2 regions of the Virgibacillus siamensis genome follow, and region 2 is predicted to be linked to the other one. Evidence: riboswitches for the same ligand, from Rfam matches in the RefSeq annotation. Region 2 holds a riboswitch; the other holds the start of a gene.

Region 1 (7,570 bases), 2.2 Mb from region 2:
GACATATCTTCCTGAAGCGGGCAGTTTCAAACCTGTCCAATCTTCCCATTTTTTAACAGAAGCAGGAATAACCATCGACCTTTCCGCCACTTTAATAATCGAAGCGCCGGATTTATAATGCGTCCTAATCCAGGGATCAAACGGTGTAGCATCTTCCCTCAACCAAGTAATGTATTCATCCATAGGTATTAGCGGATACTTGGATTTTGAGGATGGCCTGACAGGGGCGACCATTTTATCCAGATTATGTTCAACAGCCAAAGCCTTCATTTCCCTGACCATCAATCCACTCAGCCCCTTCCCCCTGAAATCCGGGTGAATGACAATCGCCAGAGCTGAAAGCGAATTTGGGGATTTATGATATTTGTAATCTGTCATTCCTTTCTCAAAAACACCATCCCAACCGGACGGCAGAGTCGCATCACTACCATCCCAATCAAATGGAATAGCATTACCGCACGCCACAGGGTGTGATTCTTTATTGAACAAAAGATATTGAAATTCGGGAAAGCAGGAAAATAATTTTCTCCAATACGTTACACCAACGGGATCCTGGCTCATATACTTTACCCAGCCCAATCCATGTAATTTATCGAATTCATCTACTAATTCCGGACGTGCTTTAACTGTGTTTACCGTATAATTATCCATACTTTATTTTCCTCCTGAATTTCACATATATAAACCAGTACAGCCGCGTTACTTGGCCTTTGAAGAGTAACACGGCTTTCTAAAAATTCATCTAACATAAAGCATAACATCCACAGAAAAAATAACCACCCCGGCATTAATCTGAACTATCAATTTCAATTTTTTCTTTTATCGGGCTTTAAATCACAGTTAATTACTTCGTTTCCAATAAGTTTTTGTCCCGTTATTTGTTATGATGGCTTTCCTTGGAATGTTGATTAATATGAACATGAGATTCAGGATATCAACTGACGATGCCATAGCGTTAACGAATATCAGAAGCTTCATGGATGGTGTTAGTGCTCCAATTATTCCCAGCACCATTGGTAATAGCATGGAAATAATAATAAAAGGAGCAACAGTAATAATGATGTACCTCGATTTTGTAATCACTTCTTCCGTTGCTACATACCCGCCAAATAGTGTGAGTCCAATCGTCGTGTTTTCGGATCTGAGAAAGTTTGGTATGAAAATCAAATGGAGTAATTCATGGATGAAGACCAATAAGAATATTAAGAGTATAATTCCCAGGTTAACGGTAATTGTTAATGAATCCTGCTGCGTTGTCATACCAAATTCATTTAATGTAATACCGGAAAAAAGATTTATCATCCAAAGGGCTGCAATTCCATTCAGTATCATAAACGGAATTGATAAAAGAATAGCCACTGTCAAACTTTGGGGTACTTTCATTTCCTTCCAGCCATTTTGAATCAGTTCCACATGTACAGCTTCATTCATCTTCGGCAATTTATTCCGTACCTTCATGACACTCCCCCCATTTTCAACATATTACGATTGACACATTTCATGAATTGTACTAAACTGACTATCATCCAATTAAATACACCACTTATCCAGAGTGGCTGAGGGATCTGGCCCTGTGAAGCCCGGCAACCTGCGCAAATAACTGCAAGGTGCCAATTCCAGCAAACCGCTATATATGCGTTTTGGAAGATAAGATATTCTATAATCTCCTTCCAAGACGGAAGGTTTTTTGTTTTTGTACAGGTTTTATTGCACAGTCCAGATGTTGAATCGACATGATAGCAATAACCCCAGAATTCCTAACACACTTACATTCATCAAGGGGGAGATTGGAATGAACACAACAAAAATTAATAAAGGAAATCCTTTTGCGTTACTGCCTTTTATCATTTTTTTACTGTTATTTATCGGATCCGGTCTTATAAATGGCGACTTTTATAAACTGCCCGTACTTGTTGCAGTATTCATTGCCGTTTTATTCGCACTGTTTATGAACCGGAAAATGGCGTTTAAAGATAAACTTGACCACCTGACAAAAGGTGCAGGTCATCCCAACATTATGCTGATGGTCATAATTTACCTGCTTGCCGGTGCATTTGCTGCTGTCGCTGAGGGTGTTGGAGCAGTTGAATCAACCGTTAATCTCGGTTTAACTTTCTTACCGGAAAACCTGTTAATTGTCGGGTTGTTTATAATCGGCTGCTTTATATCCATTTCAATGGGGACATCCGTCGGCACGGTCGTTGCGCTTGCCCCAATCGGTGCCGGACTTGCTGATCAGACCGGTATGAGTACTGCCTTGATTATGGGTGCAATTATCAGTGGTGCCATGTTCGGTGATAACTTGTCGATGATTTCCGATACGACCATTGCGGCGGTTCGAACACAGGCTGTTAAAATGAGTGATAAATTTAAGGTGAACGTTTATATCGCACTTCCCGCTGCAATTGTAACAGCTGTAATTTTCGGAGTAATGACACTTGATGCAAGCGGCGGGGTCAGCGGAAATCACCCATATGACCTGATAAAAGTATTGCCATATCTTGCCGTACTTGTATTTGCGATTGCCGGTGTCAATGTCATCTATGTCTTAATCGGCGGTACCATTTTCGCCGGAATCATTGGACTGTTTTACGGTAAATTCGACGGCATGGGATTCCTGAACTTGCTTGGCGACGGCATGGCCGGCATGCAGGAACTATCCCTGTTATCGATTTTACTAGGAGGTTTAGTCGAACTAATCCGTGTAAACGGCGGAATTGACTTCATGCTTCATGCTATCAGCAATCGAATTAAAACACGAAAAGGTGCCGAAGCAGGAATTGCCGGACTTGTCAGCGCCTTTGATGTATCAACAGCCAACAACACAATCTCTATTATCAGTGTTGGTCCGCTAGTCAAACAGATTTCAGAACGGTTCGGTGTCGACCCGCGACGATCAGCTAGTGTTCTGGATATTTTTGCAAGTGCATTTCAGGGGATTTTACCGTATGGTGCACAATTGCTCGCGGTTGCCGGTGTTGCATCCATCTCCCCTGTTTCCATCATGCCATACTGCATCTATCCGGTATTGCTCGGAATAGCCGGTGTAATTGCAATTGTTGCTGGTTACCCGCGATTTTCCACCGGCGTCAAAACAGACACAGGCAAAAATCAAAATACAAAAGAAGCATAAATTGACGGGCCAAGCTAGTATGCTTGGTCCTTTAGTTTTTGATGACAGCTGTATACACAGTTACGATTTTTTCCTGTTAAGGTTTCAAGAAACTTTATTTGGGCTATATTTTTCAAAACTGCACCTCTTTCTCCCGAAGATTCGCTTCAATACAACAAATCAGGCTTAATTACCTGGTCCTTTTACATTTCATCGGAATTCAGCCTTAAGTTGGAGATAAAATCAGCCTCCATGGTATTTGGTAAAGACATCAAATAGGCTATTGTTATACTATAAATACAAATACTGGGAGGTTTTATATTGTGAAAGAGGAAAATTTAAGGAAAGCGGCAAAACTATTAATCAACCATTCATTGGGGCTTAAGAAAGAAGAAAAGGTACTTATCGCGGCTTACGCTGGTGCGAAAGATCTTGCCATTACCCTGGTGGAAGAGGCATATCGTGTGGGGGCTTATCCATATGTGGAACTAAATGACAACGAAGTAATGAAGGCACTGATCGAAAATGCAACTGTTGAACAAATAAGTACCATGAACGACTGGCATATGCAACGATACCGGGACATTGATGCCGTAATTGCCATTGAAGGAGAGGATAATGATGCGGAATTCTCCGATATACCTCCCGAGCAACTCGGAAGTTTAATGGAAGCGCTTAAACCTTCCAATAATTATATGACCAATAATCTTCGCTGGGTTTTGTTTAAGCATCCAACCCCTGCTAATGCACAAAAGGCAGGCAAGAGCACAAAGGGATTTGAATCGTATTTGTTTGATGTAACAACAAACGTCGATTATCAAAAGATGGCTGAAAAAATGACCCCACTTGTTAAATTAATGGAAGAAACCGACCGTGTGAAAATTGTTTCTCCCGGCACGAATTTATCATTCTCAATAAAAGATATTCCGGCAGTTCCATGTGCAGGTCACAGGAATGTGCCTGACGGGGAAATTTATACAGCACCGGTTCGAGATTCCGTAAACGGCAAAATCAGCTATAATACACCTTGCCCATATTTTGGCACAACTTATAAAGATGTTACGCTTACCTTTGAAAATGGAAAGATTGTTGAGGCAACTTCCGATCAGCCAGATAAAATCAAACAAATTTTTGATACTGATGAAGGGGCTCTCTACATTGGTGAATTTGCAATCGGATTAAACCCAAAAATCACCAAACCAATGGGAGATATTTTATTCGATGAAAAAATTGCCGGCAGTATCCATTTCACTCCCGGCAAAGCATATGATAACGCAAATAACGGCAACGAATCCCAAATTCATTGGGATATGGTATTAATCCAAACACCCGAATATGGCGGCGGTGAAATTTACTTTGATGATGTTTTAATTAGAAAAGACGGACGCTTTGTATTACCGGAGCTTGAAGGATTGAATCCCGAAAACCTATTAAATGACTAGTTTATTCCAATCTTACAGAGGCTGGGACAAAAGTGTTTTACATTGAAATTCCCTATTGTTCGTCTTTTGGATCACACGATTCTAATATGTCCCGGCCTCCTTATTTGTTTGCCGCAATAATCAAAAACATCGGTCTCCGGTCTTCATCTTTCATGTTCGGGTTTGTCCTTAACATTTCTTCCGTTGGGGCAGGTTCCTTTATAGACTTAATTCCAAACCCGGCACTGATCAGCGCATTAACATAGCTTGAAAAAGTACGATGATACTTCAAAACATTCTCCGACAAAAATGAAGTATGCCGTATTCCTTCTGACTGATAATGATCAACCGGCCAGTGCAGACGATCACCTTGTTGATCATAACACCAATCCTGCTCGTTTCGTGAAGTAAATATAGGATGTTCCACCGAAAAAACAAAATCTCCGCCAGGCTTTAACAAACCGTAGACTTTATCGGCAATTCCCTTAAATGATTGGATATAGTGAAACGCCAATGAACTTATCACAATATCGAACGTTGCAGCATCAAAACGGATGTCCTCGATAGAAGAATGGATATAGTGCACCTCAGGATCCCTCGTTTTTTCGCGCGCCCGCTCCAGCATCTTTTCCGAAATATCCACTCCTGTCACAGAACTTGCCTGTTGCTCGCGGGCATACCGGCAATGCCAGCCGAATCCGCATCCCAAATCCAGAACCTGCTTTTTCCGAAATTCCGGCAGTAGTGATTTCAATACCGGCCACTCCCCCGCACCTTCAAGCCCGTCAATTGATCGCGGCATCCGCTCATACGCGGAAAAAAACCTCACATCATCGTATTTATTTTGTTTCATCCTTTTTCATCCCCTTACACGATATGTTCATTATATAATTGCTTCAAAGTTCCTGTATATGTAAAAGCGCGCTTTTATTCAGAGCGCGCTGTCCTTTCTATCCTTCCTCAGCCGCAATTGCATCGGCCTTGGTTTTATGAACGGTGCCAAATGGATGCTCGGGTGGAGCGTAGATAGTGTAGAGTTTTAGCGGCCGCCGACCGATATTGATAATATTATGCCATGTGCCGGCTGGTACAACAACTGCATTATCGTCATCAATCTTTTCTTCCAAATACAAATGATCTTGCGCATCCCCCATGCGAACAACAGCCTGCCCTTCTTCAATACGCAAAAACTGATCAACATCCGGGTGCATTTCCAGCCCGATATCTTCACCAATTTCAATACGCATCACTGTTAACTGCAGATGATCCCCAGTCCACAGTGTCGTACGGAAGTTTTTATTTTTCTTAGCGGCCTCCTCAATATCGACTACATACGGTTCTCTTCCATGATCCTTTAAGCGAATGCGCGCTTCATCGTTTGCAGAAGGATGGTTTAAGTAACCATAATAACTTGCCTCCATCTCGTAATAAGGATCCATCCAATAAGCATACTGCCTTTCACAGTTACAGACCGGCATAGCATACGGGTGAGAATAATGATATGGCTGCATATCAGGAAAATAATACATATACCTCTTCCTTTCACTGGTTTATCAGATTATCCTATGTATGATATCTGGGCAGTGTGTTTAGTCCCTTCCCCTCCTCTTCACCGCAAACATAAGCTGGTCCGGCTTAAAACCGCTTTGAATAATAGCCTGTTTAATTTTTTTCTTAACCTGATTATCAACTGCTGCTTCGGTAACTATATTGATTTCGAGGGCTTTTTGTTCAAAATTGGTTATTTCAACTTCCGGTCCGGGCTTCAGACGAGTTGGGAGGTACCGATTCACAATTGCATTAACGATTTTGTTGGCACGCTCCCGTAATCGCTGATATGCATAGCCATCTTCTATTTGACCGGTACGCTGATTTTGTCCAATGTAAAATTGAAAATCGGGGTTATTTTTCAGATGTGCTTCCCCATGGTATCCACCATGTAAAAAATCATAATGTACCTTATCAATTTCCATCTCTTCTTTATATGACGATAAATGCTGCTGAAAGGCTTCCCTCGCTTCAAAATAATTCCATGGCAGTCCGAAATTCACATAGATAACGACCATAAGAATTATCACGAAACCAATTCCACTTATTGTCCAACGCTTTTTCAAGTGATTTCCCTCCCTGCTATCAGATTTGAGCATCCATATCTTACCGGTCAAACAGTTACGATAAATTTTATATAACAGAACCCGGAAAAATTGAAACTAATTAGCCCCTCTGTTACAATCATAAAAGGTTTTTACATATAACAACAATATGAACTGGAGGGTACATCACAGATGAAACGAAAAATATTGGCATCATTATTGGTTATCTCATTATTACTAGTGTTAAGTGCATGCGGAGATTCAGAAAAAAGCAGTGATTCGAAAAAGGCGGACGGGAAATGGGCAGAAATTCAGGAATCGGGTGAAATTGTCTATGGAACTGCAGGAACCCTATATCCAGCCTCCTATTATCCGGAAGGTTCGGACAAGCTAACCGGATATAATGTTGAAGTGATGCGGGAAGTTGCAAAACGTTTGAACCTGGATATCAAATTCGAAACGATGGCCTTTGATGCGATGCTTGCATCACTAAAATCCGGGCGAATCGACGTCATTACCGCAGGACCAAGGGAAGAAAGCAGAAAGAAATTTACCTTCAGTGAACCATTCAAACATTCGTATTCAACAATGATTGTGCGTTCCAATAATTTATCCGGTATTAACACATTGGAAGATCTAAAAGGTAAAAAAGCAGGTGGTGCTGCAACAACTGTATACAGTGACATCGCCCGAAAATTTGGTGCAACAGTTAAAACATACGGCAATGCAACCAATGATGTTTATTTGCGGGATGTCGCAAATGGCCGAACCGATGTTATTATAAATGATTATTATTTGCAAAAGCTTGCCCTGTCCGCATTTCCGGAATTGGATATCAAGATTCATCCAGACTTAAAATTTCATCCAACAACGGTAAATGTTGTAATGCCTAAAGATGCCCCAACATTGGAGAAAAAAATCAATGAAGCTCTTGCTGACATGCA
Region 2 (7,570 bases):
GATTATTAAAATTACGGGATATCTTATTTGATGAAACGGATGATCTGCATGAACTTGGCATTGAGGAATTAAGTGCAAAACTTAAAGCTTATACTGGTGATGCATTTTTCGATAATCGAACCATTAAACGCGATCTGGAGATATTGGATGAAACAGATTTTGAAATCGTCCGCAACACAGGAAGATATGGAAAGATATACTTCAGCCATCAGACCAGGCTGTTCGAGACGTATCAGCTTAGATTGATCATTGATGCAATTTTGTCGGCCAAATTCATTACGACAAATGAGAAGGAAAAGCTGATTCAAAAGGTTAAAAAACTGACAAGCAGGCATATTGCCAAGACATTGCCGGAACCAATTTTGTTCAGTCAGTCGGCAAACATGGATTACGAATTGGTGAAATTGAATATTGACTGTGTGCACAGGGCAATTTCGGAAAGTAAAGTTCTTACATATAAATACGGCAAATTCAATGTAAAGAAGCAGTTTGAATTTCATCGCAATGCGGAGTGGTACCATGTCGAGCCGTATGCATTAATCTGGCAGAACGACTATTATTATTTGATTGGTTTGTTCCAGGAGACCGGTGAACTGCGCCATTACCGGCTTGACCGGATTCGGGATATTGAGATGAGCGATCAGTCATTCAGGAAAAAGAATTTTAACCTGCAGGAATATGTTGATCAAAGCTTTCATATGTTCGCAGGTGAAGAAATGTGGATGAAGATCCGTTTCCATAATGACCTTGTAAACGTTGTTCTGGACAGGTTTGGACAAGATGCAGATATCAGGGAACTGGATGACGACCATTTTGTGCTTTCCTCCAAAGTGAAACTGTCTGATGGTCTGGTCAATTGGATACTGACATGGGGACATAAAGCAAAAGTATTGTCTCCGGATCATCTTGTTGACCGAATGCGGGAAAAAGTTCAGCAAATGTATGATGTTTATATGGAATAAGTAAAAGCAGTCTAAAGTAGTCTGTAAAAAGGTAATGCCCGTCTGTCAATGCCAGGCGGGCGGTTTTCGTTTTATTCTTCTTTCGGTTCAATCCCCAATGTCTGGTACGGAATTTTTATTTTGAATGCTAGATTGTTAGCTCCTAAATCGATATGTTCGACTCCAACCTGGAAGTTACTTTTGATTTTCATATCAGTGACTGCCACATAGATTTCTTCATCTTCCGGATTGATTGCAACCCATTTCGGCACAGGTAAATATTTTTTCATATACTCCATGATTTTTTGGTTTGGAAGCTGCAGCAGTCCGATTGAGATGGATTTCTGTTTTAGAATAACATCACCATTTTCCTGGACAAATGGCTCCAGGTGCATGGAGAGGGGGACTGATGTGGAAAAGACAGGCAGCTCTCCCTGTAGATGAACATCATCTTTCAATGTCACCTTATAATGATGATTTGATCCTTCCAGTAATTTATCAATGTACGCATTGACCAGTTTATTCAAATTCTGCTTGGTGGTTCGTACAATAAATTCTGAACTCTGCTGAGTGATTTCGTTTTCCTGATTCGGATTTTCTGTTTCAGATACCGGCCAGAAAATTAATGCGATGATAGCAATAAAAATAATCAGGTTCAGGCCGAAGAGCATAAAAAATAGTCGTTTCCAATTGTTTTTCCGCTTTCTCCGTTCCGCCATTCTGTCCACCTCACTTATCTGTTATATATTCCAGGACCCGTTTGGCGATTAATTGATAGCCCTGGTGACTCGGGTGGAAATGATCCTTGTAGAAAAAATCAGCATTCTTATCGGCGAATAAGTCAACTGTAGGAATGAATGTTATGTCATCATACTGCTGCGTTATGTTTTTGCTTGTCGAATTCCAGTTTTCCACAATGACACCAAGTTCCTCCAGTTTCGGGAAGAATTTTTCAAATGGGTTGTAAAAGCCGATCAGGTAGATTTCTGCATCAGGATTGTATTTCCGCATCGTATCAAAAATATTTTTAAGTCTTTCCTTATACGCAATTCGTTCTTGTTGAAAGTCTTTGAGGGTCAAATCGGTAATATTATGCTTAACAACTTCCATTATATCGTTGGCACCAATTGTAATTAATATGACATCGGCATCTTTCAGAGATTGCTTCACACCGGGATTGTTCATCCGGGAATACATTTGACTTGTTGTATTACCGCGGACACCATAGTTATCAAATGTGACTTGCTCTGAATCTTCTTCGTTCATGATGCCTTCCAGAATCCCCACATAACCGCCGTCAACAACATTATCCCCAACTCCTTGCGTCAACGAATCACCGATTGCTACAATATGTGATTCTTTGTTGGTAAATAAGTCAACTGTACGTTCGAGTGCTTCACTCAGAATGATTTTTACAGACCGGGTAACCGGATTTTCATCTTTTTCTCCTGACTGGTTCTTTTTTTCTTCCTTCTTATCCGGGGTTTTTTTCTGATCTGATTTTTTTTCCAGTTTCTCCTGATTTTGCAGTGGATGATCCACTTTATTGTTTAAGTCCTGATCGGGCAGATTCATAACTATTAAAAATCCGAAGCCTATAAGCAGTATAACCAATATAGTGAAAATGTATCTTTTTTTCAAATCACTCACACCTATGCTGGATTCTTCCTGTATGTATTCATTACAATACTATATATGTACCCGATTATACAGGCAAGTATAGCAAAATCATGTTTCGATTTATTAACATTTTATGCAGGATAGGCAAAAGTGTAAACGCATTTGTGAGGGAGGGGGTGATTTTTTGTAAACGGAATGAAAAAATCGTCTCCCTTGGGAAGACGATTTTCAGATTAACTAATAGGAAGGGGGGCCGGCTTTTGACTTACAATCATGCAAAAATCCTCCAGCATTGCGCTGGCGGTTGGGAATGCACCGGCACCGGGACCAGTTAGGGTAATATCACCAACGATGTCGGCTTTCAGGTGAATCGCATTATCCACACCTTCGACAGCGTACAGCGGGTGTCTTTCCGGGACAGCTGCAAGTTCAACTTCGGCGGTTAGATTTCCGGTCTGGTCGTACTTGATTGATGCGATATGTTTGATCCGTTTACCTTCATGTTTTGCCTGCTGAATAGCTTCGGCCGTTACATCGGTAATACCGGTTCGTTTAATGTGCTCCGGATCAGGCTGCTTATTAAAAATAAGATCACTGAGAATCATCAGTTTGAAAAAGGCATCATATCCTTCGATGTCATTCGTTGGATCTGCCTCTGCATATCCCCACTTTTGTGCCTGCTTCAATGCAGTGGAGAAGGGGAGCCCATTTTCCCGCATTTCAGTCAGAATATAGTTCGTCGTTCCGTTCAAAATTGCCTGTACCTCCTTAATCTGGTTGGCTTTGAACAGTTGACGAATTGACTGGATGATTGGAATTCCACCTGCTGTCGTTGCATCATATCCAATCTGTACATCGTGAAGTTTAGCGAGTGCTTTCAGCTCATTACCATGTGCGGCAAACATTTCTTTATTGGCCGTAATCACATGTTTTCCTGCTTCAATGCATTGCTTGAGATAGGTAAAAGCAGGCTCTTTTCCGTTGATTGCCTCAAATACAACATCAATTTCCGGGTTATATAGAATATCGGAAATATCCGTTGAAATGGGGGTCTTTGCTCCGATCTTTTGATGTTTTTCCGGATTTTCGATTACAACCGTTGACAGGTGTATCGGTGCACCGAGCTGCATTTCCAGCCGCTTTTTATGGATGTGGAGGGTTTGGTAGACCCCGCATCCGACAGTTCCCAGTCCGATTAACGCCACATGAATCGGTTTCATCAATCAAGTCTCCCTTCGTCTAAGATCAACGGTGATATGCCGCAGCCTTTGAAAAAATCCAACCGCTGCAGCAGCATATCAACCGTAATGCGTGTATATAAACCATTCCGGATGGGAAATCAACCGAACGGGCCGCAGTATCAACCATACAGGAAGAAATATCGACCTTTAGCCGAAAACGACCAACCATGAATAGACATCCTGTTCGCTAACGCTGCTTATGCATTTGCAAAAACGTCCTCCGTTTTGCCGCCGCGCAGTTTAAGAGCTTCCTGATAGGCATCTTTTCCGGATATAACCGTGATACCTGCAGCTCTTGCATTTTCCAATGTCGCGTCACTTCCGTTCGGGTTTTCCACCCAGAGAATTTTACCTTCTTTATTAATAAATTGTTCAATTGACTCAGGTGGCAGTGCCTGATCATTGGTTGCTGCAGCATCCACTTCAAATGGAATATCCACTAATGTCGGATAGTCACCTTGCTCACCGACAGTTACCACTTGGAAGCCTAATTGATCAAGCTTATCAAATGAACTTGCGCCATAAACGGCAATAACTTTTTTACGAAGTCCGTTTTCCCGGTTAAATGGAGATGACAGGAGCCATTTGACTGCATCCGCTTCTGTTGGCTGAATGGCCTTTTCAACACCGGCGGCATTTGAAATGGCCTGGTCGAGATCTGCCAAAATATCTTTTGTTGATTCAAGGCCGATTGACAGGCGAATCAATTCTTCTGTAACACCGCTTTGCTTCAGATCTTCTGCTCCCAGTTGCTGGTGCGTTGTTGATGCCGGATGAATGATCAGTGATTTAGCATCACCGACATTGGCAACGTGTGACCAGATTGTCGTACCGTCAATTGCTTTTCTTCCGGCATCGCGTCCGCCTTTAATGCCAAATGTAATAACGGATCCATACCCATTTTGCAAATATTTCTGTGCAGCCTGATGGGATGGATGATCTTTCAATCCCGGGTAATTTACCCATTCAACAGCTGGGTGGTTTTGCAGGAATGCCGCAACTTCCTCGGCATTTTGATTATGACGTTCAACTCTCAGGTGCAGTGTTTCAAGTCCTTGCAATAAAAGGAATGCATTCTGCGGACTGATACATGCGCCGATATCGCGAAGCAGTTGTACACGCAGTTTGGTGGCAAAAGCAACCGGTCCAAGATCAGCGAATTTTATGCCATTATAACTTTCATCCGGTTCTGTGAAACCAGGGAATTTTCCTTTAGTCCAGTCAAACCTGCCACCGTCAATTGCGACGCCGCCGATAGCTGTACCATGACCGCCAATCCATTTTGTTGCCGAGTGGACTACAATATCTGCACCCCATGCCAGTGGTTTTGTAACATATGGTGTAGCAAACGTGTTGTCAATAATCAGTGGAATATCATTGGCATGCGCAATTTCTGCAATTTTTTCGACCTCCAGAACGTTCAGACTTGGATTCGTAATTATTTCACCGAAGATGGCTTTTGTTTTCGGTGTTATTGCATTGCGGATCTGATCCAAATCTGTTCCATCGACAAATTTTACGTCAATCCCGTATCGTGGCAGTGTATTGGCGAATAAATTATACGTTCCGCCGTATAAATTGCTGTCGGCAATGATTTCATCACCGCTGCCGGCGATATTTAAAATGGAAAGGGTAATCGCAGCCATACCGGATGAAGTGGCAACTGCGGCTGACCCGTCTTCCAGTAATGCAATCCGCTGCTCGAATGCATCAACGGTCGGGTTCATAATCCTGCTATAGATATTACCGGGTTCCTGCAGACCAAACAGATTTTGTGCGTGCTCTGTATCGCGAAATACATAGGAAGTAGTTTGATAGATTGGAACTGCACGGGATCCTGTTGTCGGATCAGGCTCCTGTCCACCGTGAAGCAGATTTGTTTCCTGGTTGAAAAGTTGATAATTTGACATGAATAATTCCTCCTTTGAATTTTATCTGGAGAAAGAGGGTAAATAAAAAGCCCTCTTCCTAAGAAGAGGGCGTGTATGTAACGGACCTCCTCTTATCTTCCAGATCGTAATTGACCTGTAGGATTTAGCACCTTACTAAGCACGCATGCTTTTAGGTTGCCGGGCTTCACAGGGCCTATTCCCTCCGCCGCTCTTGATAAGAGATGAAATTGTAAATTCAATTAATTTAATGAACATTATATACATGATTCGTTCGGTACGTCAACATATTTTTAAAAAAATTTTATAATTCTTTCTGGCGAACCGTTTTTTTATGCCGGGATGATGCCATGTAAATGATCAGCGCCACCCAGATAAATACAAATGAAATCAGATGTGCCTGTGTAAATGTTTCATGATACAGGAAGACGCCAAGAATTAGCATTAGCGTTGGTGCGATGTATTGCAAAAACCCGACCATGGAAAGCGGGATCCGTTTAGCACCGGCAGCAAACAGCAGAAGCGGGATGGCAGTGGCGACACCCGCACCGAACAACAGGGCACCGCTTCCGGAAAACATTGTCGCCGGTGACAGCGTACTGTCCGGAATGAATATTAAATACAGCAGTGCAATTGGTGTTACGAGCATCGTTTCGATTGTCAACCCGAACATGGCGCTGACATCGACCATTTTTTTCAACAGTCCGTACAGGCCAAAACTGAAGGCCAGTACAAGTGAGACCCATGGGAAAACACCGAAACTGATCGTTAGATTGATGACCCCGATTGCTGCAAGAATGAATGAGATTAATTGCCGCCTGCTAAGCGACTCTTTCAGTACAAGCATACCAAGCAAAATACTGACCAGCGGGTTTATGTAATAACCGAGGCTTGCCTGGACAACATGGTCACTGTTCACTGCCCAGATAAACGTCAGCCAGTTGATGCTGATAATGACCGAAGCTGCTGAAATACCAATAAGCTTCTTTTTATCATGGAAAATGATGCTGCATTCCTTCAAAAATGGCTTAAGCTTTCCCGATGCCAGTACGATGATAACCATAAAAATAAATGACCATAAAATGCGGTGTGCCAATATTTCGTCAGCGGGAACATCCTGGACCAGTTTCCAGTAAATCGGCAGAAACCCCCAAAGCGTGTAAGCAACCGCAGCATATATAATCCCCAATTTATTTTCCTGATCCATCTCACAACCCCCCTGTCAAAAATTTTCCGTATTCGACAAATTTCGAGTGGTGCCAGACGCTTGTCGAATTTCTAAATAAGCTAAGTTTAGTTTCTTTTTTCGGTAAAAGCAATTGGGGCGACTTGAAAAAATCAGGGTAAACGCTTTCGAAATGTTGCTGAATCGAATATGATAGTAGTATATGGGTTTAGTAGATTTTAATAGTGGGGGGACTTTGCATGACACATGAAAATAAACATTTTGAGACGACTGTAATCCATGAAGGGTATGATTCAAAGGAAATGCTTGGAAGCCTGGCGACACCGCTTTTTCAAACGTCGACATATACATTCGATTCTGCTGAACAGGGGGAGCGCCGTTTTGCCGGGGAAGAAGGCGGTTATGTGTACTCCCGTCTTGGCAATCCAACCGTAAGTGTACTGGAGGAGCGGATTGCGGCGCTGGAAAACGGAGAACGAGGCCTTGCTTTTGGATCGGGGATGGCCGCGGTTTCTGCGATTCTGATTGCGTTAACGAAGGCGAATGATCATGTGCTTTGTTCATCCGGGCTGTACGGATGTACGTATGGTCTTTTATCCATGATGCAGGACAAGTACAATATTACGCATGATTTTTCCGATATGCGCACAAAGGATGAAATTCGTTCACTTATTAAACCGGAAACAGCATGTA

The links. Region 2 has a riboswitch for S-adenosylmethionine ahead of B1K71_RS17945 (PLP-dependent aspartate aminotransferase family protein). Riboswitches for the same ligand answer to the same signal wherever they lie in the genome.
Region 1: linked by a shared signal. The riboswitch ahead of B1K71_RS07490 (Na+/H+ antiporter NhaC family protein) and the one ahead of B1K71_RS17945 (PLP-dependent aspartate aminotransferase family protein) in region 2 are both predicted to bind S-adenosylmethionine.

What each region holds. Positions count from the first base shown of each region.
Region 1 covers NZ_FUIH01000007.1:768,229-775,798, reverse strand. Annotated here, with positions in the region: gene B1K71_RS07500 (GNAT family N-acetyltransferase) at 1-651, opposite strand, end outside; gene B1K71_RS07495 (DUF3267 domain-containing protein) at 841-1,458, opposite strand; SAM riboswitch class I at 1,541-1,654, shown strand; gene B1K71_RS07490 (Na+/H+ antiporter NhaC family protein) at 1,793-3,133, shown strand; gene B1K71_RS07485 (aminopeptidase) at 3,436-4,554, shown strand; gene B1K71_RS07480 (class I SAM-dependent methyltransferase) at 4,655-5,386, opposite strand; gene B1K71_RS07475 (cupin domain-containing protein) at 5,484-6,062, opposite strand; gene B1K71_RS07470 (hypothetical protein) at 6,123-6,647, opposite strand; gene B1K71_RS07465 (transporter substrate-binding domain-containing protein) at 6,819-7,570, shown strand, end outside.
Region 2 covers NZ_FUIH01000007.1:2,945,436-2,953,005, reverse strand. Annotated here, with positions in the region: gene B1K71_RS17965 (helix-turn-helix transcriptional regulator) at 1-962, shown strand, start outside; gene B1K71_RS17960 (YpmS family protein) at 1,034-1,660, opposite strand; gene B1K71_RS17955 (SGNH/GDSL hydrolase family protein) at 1,671-2,582, opposite strand; gene B1K71_RS17950 (homoserine dehydrogenase) at 2,795-3,781, opposite strand; gene B1K71_RS20030 (hypothetical protein) at 3,807-3,971, opposite strand; gene B1K71_RS17945 (PLP-dependent aspartate aminotransferase family protein) at 4,000-5,712, opposite strand; SAM riboswitch class I at 5,802-5,915, opposite strand; gene rarD (EamA family transporter RarD) at 5,996-6,898, opposite strand; gene megL (methionine gamma-lyase) at 7,117-7,570, shown strand, end outside.